DNA from 2 places in the Roseovarius sp. Pro17 genome. Region 1 is predicted to be linked to the other one. Evidence: riboswitches for the same ligand, from Rfam matches in the RefSeq annotation. Region 1 holds a riboswitch; the other holds the start of a gene.

Evidence for each region. Region 1 has a riboswitch for cobalamin ahead of U3654_RS05915 (hypothetical protein). Riboswitches for the same ligand answer to the same signal wherever they lie in the genome.
Region 2: it holds a riboswitch for cobalamin, as region 1 does, so the genes downstream of both, U3654_RS07585 (TonB-dependent receptor plug domain-containing protein) here and U3654_RS05915 (hypothetical protein) in region 1, are expected to answer to the same signal.

The regions. Positions count from the first base shown of each region.
Region 1 covers NZ_CP141179.1:1,217,891-1,225,050, reverse strand. The annotation lists gene purN (phosphoribosylglycinamide formyltransferase) at 1-428, opposite strand, end outside; gene purM (phosphoribosylformylglycinamidine cyclo-ligase) at 425-1,483, opposite strand; tRNA gene U3654_RS05940 (tRNA-Ile) at 1,589-1,665, shown strand; gene U3654_RS05935 (zinc ABC transporter substrate-binding protein) at 1,726-2,661, opposite strand; gene U3654_RS05930 (transcriptional repressor) at 2,749-3,249, shown strand; gene U3654_RS05925 (metal ABC transporter ATP-binding protein) at 3,246-4,010, shown strand; gene U3654_RS05920 (metal ABC transporter permease) at 4,007-4,801, shown strand; gene U3654_RS05915 (hypothetical protein) at 4,807-5,070, opposite strand; cobalamin riboswitch at 5,173-5,375, opposite strand; gene U3654_RS05910 (ATP-dependent helicase) at 5,480-7,160, opposite strand, start outside.
Region 2 covers NZ_CP141179.1:1,558,086-1,565,245, reverse strand. The annotation lists gene U3654_RS07605 (adenosylcobinamide amidohydrolase) at 1-62, opposite strand, end outside; gene U3654_RS07600 (ABC transporter ATP-binding protein) at 59-820, opposite strand; gene U3654_RS07595 (iron ABC transporter permease) at 817-1,788, opposite strand; gene U3654_RS07590 (ABC transporter substrate-binding protein) at 1,797-2,585, opposite strand; gene U3654_RS07585 (TonB-dependent receptor plug domain-containing protein) at 2,680-4,479, opposite strand; cobalamin riboswitch at 4,617-4,824, opposite strand; tRNA gene U3654_RS07580 (tRNA-Val) at 4,964-5,039, opposite strand; gene U3654_RS07575 (histidine phosphatase family protein) at 5,153-5,740, opposite strand; tRNA gene U3654_RS07570 (tRNA-Val) at 5,770-5,844, opposite strand; gene U3654_RS07565 (HU family DNA-binding protein) at 5,863-6,444, opposite strand; gene U3654_RS07560 (helicase HerA-like domain-containing protein) at 6,530-7,160, opposite strand, start outside.

The DNA.
Region 1 (7,160 bases):
GCTGTCACCTCGTGTACCGTGCAGCCCGCCTCAACGTCGCCGGCATCCAGCGCGCGCGCATGGGTGTGCAGGCCACGGTATTTCGGCAATAGCGAAGGGTGAATATTAATCATGCGCCCCTGCCAGCGCGCAACGAATCCTCCGGTCAGCACGCGCATGAACCCAGCGAGGCAGATGATATCTGGGGAATGCTCCATGATACGCTGATGCAGCGCATCCTCAAAACTGGCGCGATCCTCGCCAAACGGCCGGTGGTCGACCACCTCGGTCGCAACGCCGCGCGCAGCCGCCTTTTGCAGCCCACCCGCATCCGCGCGGTTGGACAGAACCAGTGCAGGGCGCGCGGGATGATCGCCCGTCATGCTGTCAAGCAGTGCCACCATGTTCGAGCCGCCGCCGGAAAGCAGGATGGCGACTCGCACTGTCACGCCAGAGCGCCGCTATAGCGGACGCCAGCACCTTGCGTGACATGGCCAAGGCGATGCACCGTCTCGCCCGCCTCTGTGAACAATTCGGTCAGCGCATCGGCGCGCGAGGCGTCGACGCAGACGATCATGCCGACGCCACAGTTGAAGGTTTTCAGCAGCTCGGCCTCATCCATGCCGCCCGTTTGGCGCAGCCAGCCAAAGACGCCGGGCAGGTCCCACGCGCCAAGGTCGACATCAGCGCCCAGCCCCTCGGGCAGCACGCGCGGCAGATTTTCCGTGAGTCCACCGCCGGTGATATGGGCCAGCGCATGCACGCCACCCGCGCGGATCGCTGCCAGCGCCGATTTCACATAGAGGCGCGTCGGCGTCAGCAACGCCGCACCCAAAGTGCCATCCTGCGCGCCGTCCTGCCAAGGGCAATCGGCGTCCCAGCCCAAGTCCGACATTTCGACCAGCTTGCGCACCAGCGAATACCCGTTGGAATGCACGCCATCGCTGGCGAGGCCCAGCAGCACGTCACCTTCTTGCACGCCATCAGGCAGCGCCCCGCCCCGCTCCATCGCGCCGACGGCAAAGCCTGCCAGATCGAAATCGCCCGCCGGATACATGCCCGGCATTTCCGCCGTCTCGCCACCGATCAGCGCCGCGCCCGAGCGCACACAGCCCTCGGCGATACCCTCGATGATGCGGGCCGCTTGATCCATCTCCAGCTTGCCGGTGGCGAAATAATCGAGGAAAAACAGTGGCTCAGCCCCTTGGCAGACGAGATCATTAACGCACATGGCGACCAGATCAATCCCCACGCCGTCCACGTTGCCCGTGTCGATGGCGATGCGCAGCTTGGTGCCGACGCCGTCTGTCGCCGCAACGAGCACCGGATCGTGATAGCCGGCCGCCTTGAGGTCGAAAAGCGCGCCAAACCCACCAAGTCCGGACATGATGCCCGGACGCGCCGTGCGTTTCGCCGCAGGCTTGATCCGCTCGACCAGCGCGTTGCCTGCATCGATATCGACGCCTGCGTCGGCGTAGCTCACACCAGTCTTGGGATCGGTCATCAGCGCTCTCCTCAGATTTACGCGCGGGGTAGCCCATCATCGCGCCCGGCGCAATCTCAAAGCCTTGACGCGGCCGCCGCCCCTGCTTAGGAGGCTAGCCATGGCGGGCCTGTAGCTCAACTGGTTAGAGCAGAGCGCTCATAACGCTTTGGTTGCGGGTTCAAGTCCTGCCGGGCCTACCATACTACCGCCACGCCATCCGCGCCGACCGATCGAAGCCAGCCAGCACGCGAGCCGCGAATCTAATCCACACATTTCACCAACTCGTCAGCGACCGAGCGCAATAGCGCGCTGTAAAAGCCGGGTCCTGCCTCGATCCCTGCACCCAATGGATCAATCAGGCCCGCCTTGGCGCTGGTCCCTTCGATGACGGTGGCGACAAACGCCGGGTTGAACTCTGGCTCGGAAAAGACGCAGGCGACATTCAGATCATGCATCGTTTGGCGAACCTCTTCGATCCGCGCAGGACCAGGGTCGGATGCGTCGCCAGCCGCGATAGCAGCGGCCGCGCTCAGACCAAAACGGCTCTCGAAATAATGATAGGCATCGTGAAAGACAACGAATTGCAGGGCCTTCGCCGGGGCAAGGATTTCGCCGATCTCAGCCTCTGCCGCCGCAATCCTCAACTGACTTGCCTTAGCATTTGCTGCGTAGGTCTCGGCGTTTTCAGGATCAATGCGGCCGAGTTCATCCGCGATTACGCCCAGCCAGACGCTGGCGTTCTGCGGATCGAGCCATGCGTGCGGATCGTATTGCGCGCTCTCTTGATCCCCACGCCCGCTCTCATGCTCATGCTCATGATCATCTGCCGCAAACTGTACGCCAGTGCGAAATTCCAGCAGCGTAGTTCCCCGTGCGTCCAGCAGTGCAGTCACAGGGGCCTGCGGGGCCAGATTGGCTATCGCGCCCCCCAACCACGGCGTCAGCTGAGGCCCAATCCAAAAAACCACATCTGCCTCTTGCAGAATGCGTGCCTCGGATGGTCGCATGGCGTAGCCGTGGGGCGACGCGCCGGGCCGCACCACCTGCCCCGGCGCCCCCAACCCCTCCATCACCTGCGCGACCAGCGAGTGGACCGGCGCGATGTCGGTGGCGACATTCGGCACGTCCGCCTTGGCCGAGGCGACGCATGTCGATGACAGCAGAATGGCGGCAAGAATAACGTCGCGGATGGACATGATTGCCTCATGTGATTATATAACATTACAACATCCCACTACATGATATACTATAACATCTCAAGCCGAAATCCGAGGTTGCCTCCCATGCCGATCAGAGCGTTCAACACACATGATCACCAAGGCTGCATCAAAGCGGGCCTCGCCGCAGCCGAGCGTCATTGCGCCGAAAACGGTCTGCATTTCACTCCGGTCCGTCGCCGAGTATTGGAGATTCTGCTGAGCGAACATAAGGCCCAAGGTGCCTACGACATCCTGAATGTGTTAAGCGCCGAGGGGCTGGGATCGCAGCCGCCCGTCGCCTATCGCGCGCTCGATTTTCTGGTCACGCATGGCTTTGCTCACAGGATCGAGCGGTTAAATGCGTTCATCGCCTGCTCGCATGCCGAGGGGCAGCATGCGCCCGCCTTCCTGATCTGCCGCACCTGCAAGCGCGTCGTCGAAGCCGAAACCGATCCCAACGCAAGCGAACTGGCGCGCGCGGCGCGGCGCGCCGGTTTCGTCATTGAGCGCACAGTGCGCGAGGCCGAGGGGCTCTGTCCCGGCTGCATTGAAGGGCCGGCTACCTCAGGCGAGGCGTCCGCGTGACGGTTCCGCTGATTGAGGCCCGTGGCCTGAGCGTTCGGTATGGTGGCACCACCGTGTTGGAAAATGTCGATTTTAGCATCGCACCGGGCGAAATCGTGACCATCGTCGGCCCGAATGGATCGGGCAAATCGACGCTGCTGCGCGCGCTGTTGGGTGGCGCGCGCCCCAATGCGGGACAGATAACCCGCCGGGCGGATCTGCGTCTTGGGTATGTGCCACAGCGGCTGGTGCTGGACGCCGCGCTACCGATCACCGTGGCGCGCTTTCTGGGTTTGCCCCGACGTGTGACGCGCACTGAGGCCCGCGAGGCGCTGGAGCGCGCAGGCGTGCCCGATATTGGCGACCGCCCAATGGCGGATCTGTCGGGCGGTCAGTTTCAGCGCGTGTTACTGGCGCGTGCGCTGCTGGGGCGGCCTAATCTTTTGATGCTCGACGAAGGCGCGGCAGGGCTGGATCAGCCCGGTGCCGCCTCATTTTATCGCCGGATCGAGGATGTGCGCCGCGAGACCGGCTGCGCCGTGCTGATGGTCAGCCACGATTTGCACGTGGTGATGAGCGCGTCTGACCGCGTGATCTGCCTCAACGGTCATATCTGCTGCGAAGGCACGCCCGAAGTGGTGGCCGAGGCGCCCGTCTATCGCGCCCTCTTTGGCGAGGGCACGCAAGGCGCGCTGGCCCTATATCGCCACCATCACGACCACGTCCATGGCGACGATTGCGGGCATGATCACAACAACGATAAAGCCGAGACACGCCAATGATCCTCGACGATTTCATGACACGCGCCGCATTGGCCGGGATCGGCACGGCGTTGGCCGCCGCGCCGCTGGGCTGTTTTGTGGTGTGGCGACGCATGGCCTATTTTGGCGATGCGACCGCCCATGCCGCGATCCTCGGCGTCGCGTTGTCGCTGGCGCTGTCGCTGCCGATATTTGTCGGGGCGCTGGTGGTGGCGCTGGCGATGGCAACGCTGGTCACGGCCCTGTCGGCACGCGGACGGGCGATGGACACGGTGCTGGGCGTTCTGGCGCATTCGGCGCTGGCCTTTGGGCTGGTGGGCGTGTCGTTTCTGGACGGGGTGCGCATTGACGTCATGGCATTTCTCTTTGGCGATATCCTGTCGGTGTCGCGCGGCGATTTGGGCGTGATTTGGGGCGGCGCGGCGCTGGTGCTGGCCCTCGTCGGCTGGCGTTGGTCGGCGCTGCTGACCGCCACCCTTGATCCCGACCTCGCCCGCGCCGCCGGGATCGACCCAAAGCGCGAAGAACTCATCCTTACGGTCGCTCTCGCCATAGTGGTCGCCGTGGCGATCAAAGTGGTCGGCGCGCTGCTGATCACGGCGTTGTTGATCATTCCCGCCGCGACCGCCCGCCCGTTTTCGCGCACGCCCGAGGGCATGGCTGTAGCGGCAACCATCCTCGCAATGGTGGCGGCGTGGGCCGGGTTGCGTGCGTCCTATTCATTGGACACGCCGACCGGCCCGACCATCGTCTGCGTCAGCGCGGTGATGTTCGCTCTCTCAAACATCGCGGCCCGCATTCAGCGCGGATAACCCAATCAGTGAAATCGGGCGGCACGACCCCGGCGCGCGGGGCGTGCCACATGCGCCGTGGCCTGATGCAGGAACTGAACGAAGGCCTGCGCCGCTGCGCTTTCTGCCTGAGATGGGGCATCGGCCAATGCCTGCCGCGCCGCTTCGGGCGTCGCAGCGCCCGGCAATGTGAATGCCCATTCGAGAAAGCCCATGCGCCCTGCGGCGTCGGCATCGGGGCCTGTCGCATCGCTACGTTCCAGCCCGCTGAGGATCTGTGTCACGTTCATCTTCTGTCTTCTCCTCGGCCGCACCCCGGGCCGGATGGGGCAGAGGAATGCGCAAGGGCCGTAGCAGGGATCGCCGCCGACAGCGCCCGCACCGCCCCCCGCGGTTTGACGTCTATCCAAGGCTGGTTTCCGGACTTGAGGGGCCGGGCCTGTTCGGCCCATGATCCGGCATCCTTCCCAGACCATTTGGCCCAGTGGCGTTGTGCCGTCTCGCCCACCCTTACCGTTGCGGGGGCAGTGCCGGAATTTCACCGGCTTCCCAATTCTCCGCGTCGAGATGCGGCACCTTGGATCTCTACTGTGACGGATTCGAAATTCGCGCACAACGATTCATCGCAGGCGTATCGTCAAAAGAAATTTCTAGCCTCCGGCGGGGATATTTCTAGCCAGAAAATTCATGGCGCAATCCCTAAAACGGCACGTCGTCCGGGCTGGTGACAAAGCGCGCGACGACCTTTTTGGTGCCGGCCTTGTCAAAGGCGATTTCCAGCTTATCACCTTCGATTCCGATGATTTCGCCATAGCCGAACTTCTGGTGGAACACCCGGTCGCCCACAGTATGGGACGAGGTGGCAGCCATGTCGATCACGGGCGATGTCGATTCGCGCGGCTGGACAGTTGGGCGCTGGCTGGCGCGCGATTGCATGCGTTTCCAACCGGGGGAGTTGTAGACGTTCGCGTCAGCCACTTTGGCATCAATGCTGTTCTGCAAGTCGCCGCCCGTTCCCGCCGCGCCATATCCGCCGCCATAAAGGCCCGGCGGCGTCAGCACATCAACGTGATCCTCGGGCAGTTCGTCGATAAAGCGGGACGGCAGCGACGATTGCCACTGGCCGAAAACGCGGCGGTTGCCAGCAAAAGAGATCGTGCAAACCTCTTCGGCGCGGGTGATGCCGACATAGGCAAGGCGGCGTTCCTCTTCGACGCCCTTGAGGCCGCTCTCGTCCATTGAGCGTTGCGAGGGGAACAGACCATCCTCCCATCCCGGCAGGAACACGGCGGGAAATTCCAGACCCTTGGAGGCATGGAGCGTCATGATGCTGACTTTCTCGCCCTCATTGTCGCTCTCGTTGTCCATGATGAGGCTGACATGTTCGAGAAACCCGGTGAGGTTTTCGAAGTTTTCAAGCGCTTTGACCAGTTCCTTGAGGTTCTCCAACCGCCCCGGCGCCTCAGGGGTCTTGTCGTTTTGCCACATCTCGGTGTAGCCGGATTCGTCTAGGATGATTCCGGCCAGTTCTATATGGCTGACCCCGGCGTCACCTGTCATTCGTCCCCAGCGGGCAAGGCCGTCCAGCAGCGTCGCAAGCTCCTTGGCCCCCTTGCCGCCAAGGCCCTTTTCCTCCAGCAGGATACGCGCGCCCTCGATCAGCGGCACGCCGTTTTCGCGCGCAATCACCTGGATTTTCTGTTGCGCCTTGTCGCCCAGCCCGCGCTTGGGCGTGTTCACGATCCGCTCGAACGCCAGATCGTCGCTGGGGCTGGTGACGCAGCGGAAATAAGCCATGGCATCGCGGATCTCGAGCCGCTCGTAGAAACGTGGGCCACCGATGACGCGGTATGGCAGGCCGATGGTCAGGAAACGGTCCTCGAAGGCGCGCATCTGGTGCGAGGCACGCACGAGGATGACGATTTCTTCATGGCTAAAATAATGAAACGCAGGATCAAGAGGTTCATTGTTGTTGATGCGATCTGATAGATCTAACATCAACTTGCGGGTCTTATATTCACGTAAAGGACTATTTTGCAGTCGAAACCTCTCGTAGAGTTCGTCAGGTGTTTTTACACCTCCTAGCGCATCCTTTTTTGCCAGTCGTTCAAACTCTTGGGTAATTGTTTTTGAACGCGGGTTCCGTCTGTGAATGGCAAAGCTCGAACTTCCATCAATCATCGCCTCGATTTCCTCGCCGATCCATCGTGCCTCTTCGTCGCCGTCCCAATGACCGATCAGGCGAACTTTTTCGCCCTCCTCTACATCGGTCCACAGCTCCTTGCCCAGACGCCCCTTGTTGCCCGCGATCACGCCGGATGCAGCCGCGAGGATATGAGGGGTCGAGCGGTAATTCTGTTCCAGCCGGACCACATGCGCG
Region 2 (7,160 bases), 340 kb from region 1:
ACCCGCATCTGGCCGCCCAGATCGAATTCAAGCCACGGCGTGTCCAGAGTTAGTGCCATCATCGCGTCACGCGCAACGGCTGGAACAACGGCCCATCCTCGCCGTCGCAAAACGCGGCGGCGATGCCGAACACAGCATCCAGCCGCTCGGGCGTCAGCACGTCACCGGGCGCGCCATCGGCCGCCAGATCACCGTCGGGCGCGAGCAGGATCAACCGTGTGCAATGGCGCACGGCAAGGCCCAGATCGTGCAGCGACACGAGGCACGATTTGCCTTGGGCGGCGAGCGCCGCGAACGTCTCCATCGTGGAAATCTGATGCGCGGGGTCAAGGCCCGCTGTCGGCTCATCCGCCATCAGCAGCGGTGTGTCTTGCGCCAGTGCCCGCGCGATCAACGCGCGCGCCGTTTCGCCGCCCGACAGACGCGTGGCCGCGCGATGGCGCAGCGGCTCCAGCCCCATGCGGTCTATCGCGGCCTCGGTTGCGAAGTGATCCTCGGGCGCGGCACGCTGGCCAGCGCCCAGATGCGGCACGCGGCCCAGCATCACCAACGTTTCGACTGTGACGGGCCACGCAATTTCGCGCGCCTGCGGCATCCAAGCCGCGCATTTGGCCCGCGCGCGCGGTGCCAGGGCAGCGAGCGAACTGCGGCCCGTGCTGGGTATCAGGCCCAGTGCGGCGCGCATCAATGTTGTCTTGCCCGCGCCGTTGGGACCGATCAGGCCGACGAATTCGCCCTCCTGTATCTGGAGGTTGATGTCATTGAGTATGGTGCGACCGCGCAGCGTGACGCCAAAGTGGTCAAGCGTCAGAAGACTCATATCCCGTCCTTCCGCGTCTTGAATATGAGGTGCAGGAACACCGGTGCGCCGACGATGGCGGTCAGAACGCCCAGCTTTAGATCCTGCGTGGGCAGGATCAGGCGCACGGCGATATCGGCGGTCAGCAGCATGATCGCGCCGCCGAGTGCGGACGCCCACAACAGGCGCGAGGGCCGCGCACCCACCAGGGGGCGCAGTACGTGCGGCACGACCAGACCGACAAAACCGATGGCACCCGCCACCGCCGTCCCGGCGCCGACGACGCAGGCGGTACCGATGACCAGCACCAGCCGCATGCGGCTGAGGCGGATGCCCATCGCGCCAGCCGCATCCTCACCCAACGTCAACGCGTCTAGGCCGCGCCCCAGAGTGCCCAGCAGTACCCAGCCGATGGCCATCAGCGGCAGTGCCAGCCACACATGCACCATCGAGCGATCCGAGAGCGAGCCCATCATCCAGAACACGATCTCGTTCGCGGCAAAAGGATTGGGCGAAAGGTTCAGCACCAAGGACGTCAGCGCGCCCGCCAGCGCTGATATGGCGATACCCGCAAGGATCAGTGTCAGCGCCCCGCCGCGTGGTCCGGCCAGCGCCATGACCAGCACGACGCCACCCAGCGCGCCCGCCAGCGCCGCCAGTGGCAGGCCCAGCGTATAGGCGGCCGCCAGCCCGGTCTGAATAGCCAGAACCGCGCCAAGGGCAGCAGAGCCGGACACACCGATCAGCCCCGGCTCGGCCAGAGGATTGCGCAGATAGCCCTGCATCGCGGCGCCCGAGAGGCCGAGGCTGGCGCCGATCATCAGCGCAAGGATGGCGCGCGGCAAACGGATCTGACGCATGACCATTGCGATGGGACCGTCGCCGCCCTGCCAGAGCGCGGTCAGGCTATCACCCAAGCTCAGTTCTGCGGGGCCGATTAGCAGCGACGCAGCGAACAGGATTGCGGTCGCCACTGTTAGAGGGATCATCACCCGGCTCATCCTCCGGCCTCGGATTTGGTGGTCTCGGGTTCGTCGGCCTCGACGCGGCGGCGCGCGGCGGACATGTCGCTAATTGCACGCAGCACGAAGGGCGTGCCGCAGACCCAGTCCTGATCTGTCAGCGCCGCGCTGACTGCCTGCCCGCGCAATGCATTGACGACCGGATGATCCATGACCTCTTCGGCGCGGCTGCCGCCGGGGTAGCGCCGCGAGGTGATGACCAGATCGGGGTCAATCATCGTAAGGATTTCCAGCGGAAGCTTGCCCCAGGCATACCCCGCCTCAGCGGGCGCGTTGCGCAGACCAGCAGCGGCAAGGATGTCGTTGGCCAGTGAATTTTTGCCCGATGTATAGCCGTTGGCATAATAAAGCGCGGCGCGTGGCGCGTTCTCATCGGGTCCATCGTCGTCACGCATTGCTGCCAAGTCGGCATCGAAACGCGCGACCATTTTCTGAGCCTCGGCCTGCCGCCCCAGCGCCTCGCCCATTTCAGTGATGCGGGTGCGCACTTCGTCCAGCGACTCGACGATATCAAACAGCACGACCTCGATCCCGAGGCGGCGCAGCATCGCGACAGTATCGCGCGAGGTATAGACACCCGCGACCACCAGATCGGGGCGCATCACATGCACCTCCTCGGCGCGGCCAGAGTTGATAACGTAGTGCGCCGCCTCGTCCGCCATGGCCGATGCGCGCCGATCCAGCGCGATCCGGCTGACCGAAATCAGCTGCCCTTCACCAGCGAGCAGCATTGCCAACTGATCAGTGCAAAGGTTGATCGACACGACGCGTCGTGGCGCCTCAGCCAGCACAGGTGGAGCGCTGAATGCCAGTGCCGCGCCCGCGAAAAGTGCGGACGCAGCGAAGGTGCATATGCGATCAGAAGTTCGCACGAAGCCCAACATAGGCTGCGCGGCCCGGCTGATTATAGCCACCTGCCGTCTCGTAATCCTCGTCAAAGAGGTTTTCGAGACGCAGGTAAAGCTGGGCGTTCGGGCTTACGTCATAGCTGACGCCAGCGCCGACCAGCGTGTAGGCACCCACCTTGTTGCCCACGGGCGAAAACGCAGACGGCTCCACGTCGGCGACATGGCGCACATCAACATAGCCCGAGAAACGGTCGGTGAAATCGCTCTGCACCCCAACGACGAGGTCATGTTTGGGCGTGCGGGCCAACCGAGCGCCGTCGGTCGTTGCGTTCGTATAGGTATAGGCCCCGAAAACCGAGACCGCCGCATTCAGCGCATATTCGCCCGACAGCTCGAAACCCCGTGATTTCGTCGTGCCCGGCACCTGATTGTAAGAGGCGCCCGCGAATTCGATCAAATCGTCAATTTCGGTATAGAAGACTGTCGCTTTGGCATAGCCAAGATCGCCGAACGTCTTTTCGACGCCCATTTCGTAGCTGCGGCTCTCCTCTGGCGTTAACGTGGCAAGGCCGAAGGGGCCGAACCGCTCGTAAAGCGATGGCGCACGATAGCCGGTGCCGATCACCGCGCGGAATGCGATATCTTCGACCGGACGCCAGACCGCAGCTAGACGGCCCGTCGTCTTGCCGCCAAAACTGGAATCGTCGTCGTAGCGCAGCGCGGCCGAGATATCGACCCGGTCGCTCGCAGCCACTAGCAGTTCGGCCTGAAGGGCGGTGTCATCCTCGGATCCACGCGCGGGGCCAGAGGTGAATTTTTCTTCGGTATGATCAATGCCGAAGTTTAGCACTGTGCGCCCACCCAACTCGGCACTGCCGAGATAGGCGATGTTGTGCCGCTCGCCGGTGAAGGTGGTGGTGAAACCGGTTGGATCGTCACGGTCAATATCGAAATAGCTGTAGCTCAGCGTATGCGTCACCGCGCCAGATTGTAGCGTGGCAAAAATGCGCGCGCCCTGCTCGGTATAATAGTTGATGCCACTGGCATCATTGGTGAACCGACTACGGTCGATGTCAATTTCACCGTCGCGGTAGTGTAACGCGCCGCCGATGGTCAGCGTTTCGGTGACGTCATATTCACCGGTCATGTCGACGGTGGTCTGCTCGAAACCGTCCTTCTCCGTGTTGAACGCCTGCGCCGAAATGCCGTCGGTCTGGACGTGGCCATAGCTCAGCGCGATATAGCCGCGTTCAGAGCGATAGCCGCCGCTGAGCGTCCCGGAATAAGTGCCAAAACTGCCACCCTCGGCTTGAGCCTGTCCCGAGAACCCCAGTTTTTCAGGGCGATACGTCGTGATATCGACGACACCAGCAATTGCCTCGGACCCATAGAGCGCCGATTGTGACCCTTTCAGAACTTCGATCCGGCCAATCCCCGAAGCGGTAAGACCGCCAAAGTTAAACTGGTTTTGCGTGTTCGACGGATCGGCCACGTCGATTCCGTTGATCCGCACGCCTACATAGCGCGCCGGCAGGCCGCGAATCTGGATCGTACCCAAGTTGCCGAGGCCGCCATTGGACGTAGAACTAACACCGGGCAGACGATCGAGGCGGTTGATGACGGAGGTGTCGTTGCCGCCTGCTTGCTCGCCCTCCAGCACTTCGACAGTGGCGCCGGTGCGGCCCCTCTCGACCGGGCTGAGGCTGGACGACAGCACGATCGTGCCGAGGTCGTAGGTTTGCTGTGCTGTGGCGGCGGTGGCGCTGAGCGCGCCGGTGAGGATGGTGGTGGTCAGTAAAACACGTTTCATATGCGTCTCCGGACTCGCCCGATGCGGGCGATGCAGGTGTTGGATATGCATGCGAAAGAGACGTTTTGACCCTTCCGCAGGCGGCGAGAATGCCACCACACCGGAAGAATCCGTTGACCGTGACGCTCCCCGCGTCCGGACAGGGTGAACACCTCGGCAGGTCTCCTGACTTGCGGGTCAACGCTGGGCCGGGCCTTCCCGCCGCGCGTTGCGGCAGTGACGTGTATCCGGCTTCGCTCACCGCCTACAGTTGCGGGGGCAGTCACGGAGTTGGTGCAAGGCACCTCACCGCGTTCCCTATTATCCAGACGTGTGAGCGCCCGGACCGAAGTAACGCCTGACTAGCGCAGGTGCGGCATGCGGGAAAGAGGGAAAATCCCGATGCGCTAAATTCATGATGGAGGTTTGGTGGGGGATGCCGCGTGCAAGGCGACAGAACTCATATCAAGAGCACATCGCAATACTTTGAAAAGGCCGGTAATTATGGTGGGTGATGAGAGACTCGAACTCCCGACATCTTCGGTGTAAACGAAGCGCTCTACCAACTGAGCTAATCACCCTCGCCGCCGCTCTAACGCCATTGTCGCGCACTGGCAAGAGGCGGTGAACAGCGCGTGGCGGGTGGATAATCTGGATCGCACCGCAAGCCTTTGATTACGCTGAGATTATCCGGTTATCCGGTAAAATTTCCTAGCACGTCCTCGCTCCCATTGCTCAGGTGATAGACGCAGCCTTGACGATTATCCTGCGCGCCCATGTTCTGCTGCGGCAGGCCCTTGGCCAGACCGCGCAGGACCTGCCCCCAAAGGCCATGCGCAACGATGATGCTGGGTCCGGCAAGCTCTTCTGCAAAGCCGCGCACCCGCCCGATCAGCTCCTCCAGCCCTTCGCCGTCGGGGGCTGCGGCGTAGGTCAGCAGATCACTGGAACCTTGCGGCAGGTCCGCCTTCGCCAACCCCTCCCAAGCGCCCGTGTCGATCTCGGCAAGGCGCGGATCGATGACCGCATCATATTCTGGCAACGCCAGCGCGGCAGTCTCGCGCGCGCGCCCGAGGGGAGAGACATAGATGTTGCCCGGCCCCGTCGCGACGCGCGCAGCAATGTCTGCGATCAGTGCCGCCTGGCTATTGGCCTGCGCGCGCCCCAGCGCGGTCAGAGGCGAATCCAGCCGACCCTGAATGCGCCCGGCAAGGTTCCATTCAGTCTGGCCATGACGCAGAAACCAGATGTCTGGCCAGTTCGGAACATGTGCTTTGGGCATAGATTAGGCCGTTGCAAATAGTTGGAAAATGGTGGGTGATAAGAGATTTGAACTCCTGACATCTTCGATGTGAACGAAGCGCTCTACCACTGAGCTAATCACCCTTGGGCCATTTTTTAGCGTCACTCTTCGCTGTCTGCAACCGCTTCTTTGGCTGGTGCGATCATGCTGCCGGGCGTGCTGCCGGGCAACGGCGGGGCGCCTGTGGCAGAGCCCGCACCAGCGGCCTTGGATTGGCGGATATTCGCGACGATGATGCGCGCTTTATCGGTGTCCTTGATGCGTTTACGCTTGATTTTGCCCATGGGTTGCAGGTTCAGATCGCGACCTTCGGACAGGGCATCGCCCAGCACGGCAAGCATCGCTTCGATCACCGGTTTGGCGTGCTTTTTCGCCACGTCCGAGCGTGCGACAACCTGCGCTATCAACTCCTGCTTTTTGAGGGGGATATTGCCGTCGTCGTCTGCAAGCACCGCATCCGTTGCGCCAGAATCCTGCGGACCTGCGCCCAGACCTCCTGCGCTACCGCGCTTTTCAGGGTTATTGGCGTGATGGCCGCCCACCAGCGGCGGTTTCGGCACCAGCGTCGTCGGGCCGCCCTGCGCGCGCGGCGGCGCGGGTGGCTTGGGTGGCATGGCGCTGGCGCGGCTGGGCTTCTGGCCTTTGGTTTTCGTCTTGTCGCCTGTCGATTTGCTGCTTGCCATTGTGGCCGCCCCTTTTTGTTTTCTGCTTGACGACAGGTTAGCCACATGGCGCAGATTTTGCCAGTGCCAGTTGCGACCGATGCGGCTAGCGGCCCTTGAACAGACCGCCAAGGATGCCGCGCACGATGTGTCGTCCGGTCGTGCCTTTCAACTCCTTGAGAACCGCGCCAGTGATCGCCTCGCCAAAGCTGCCCGCGGTCCCCTTGCGCGGCTGCGCGGTCGAACGCTCGACCCGTGCGCCGGAATAGCGGCGGCCTGCGTTAAATTCACGCTCGGCGACGGATTGCTCTTCTGCGGCTTCTTCGGCGCGGGCGGCTTCGGCAGCGGCCTGATCCGAGCGGCCCTTGAGGATCTCATAGGCTGATTTGCGGTCGATCAGCGTGTCGTATTTGCCCGCCACCGGCGAGGCCTGCATGGCGGCGCGGCGGGCGGCATCATCTATCGGCCCTAGTTTCGAGGATGGCGGGCGGATCAAACTACGCTCGACGATGCCGGGCACGCCCTTGTCCTCCAGCATGGAGGTCACCGCCTCGCCAACGCCGACGTCGCGGATGGCATCGACAGTCGAGAACCTCTCATTCGGGCGATAGGTTTCCGCCGCGCGGCTGAGCGCCTTGCGGTCGCGCGCGGTAAAGGCGCGCAGCGCGTGCTGGAACCGATTGCCCAACTGGCCAAGGATATCCTCGGGGACGTCGTCGGGGTTTTGCGTGATGAAA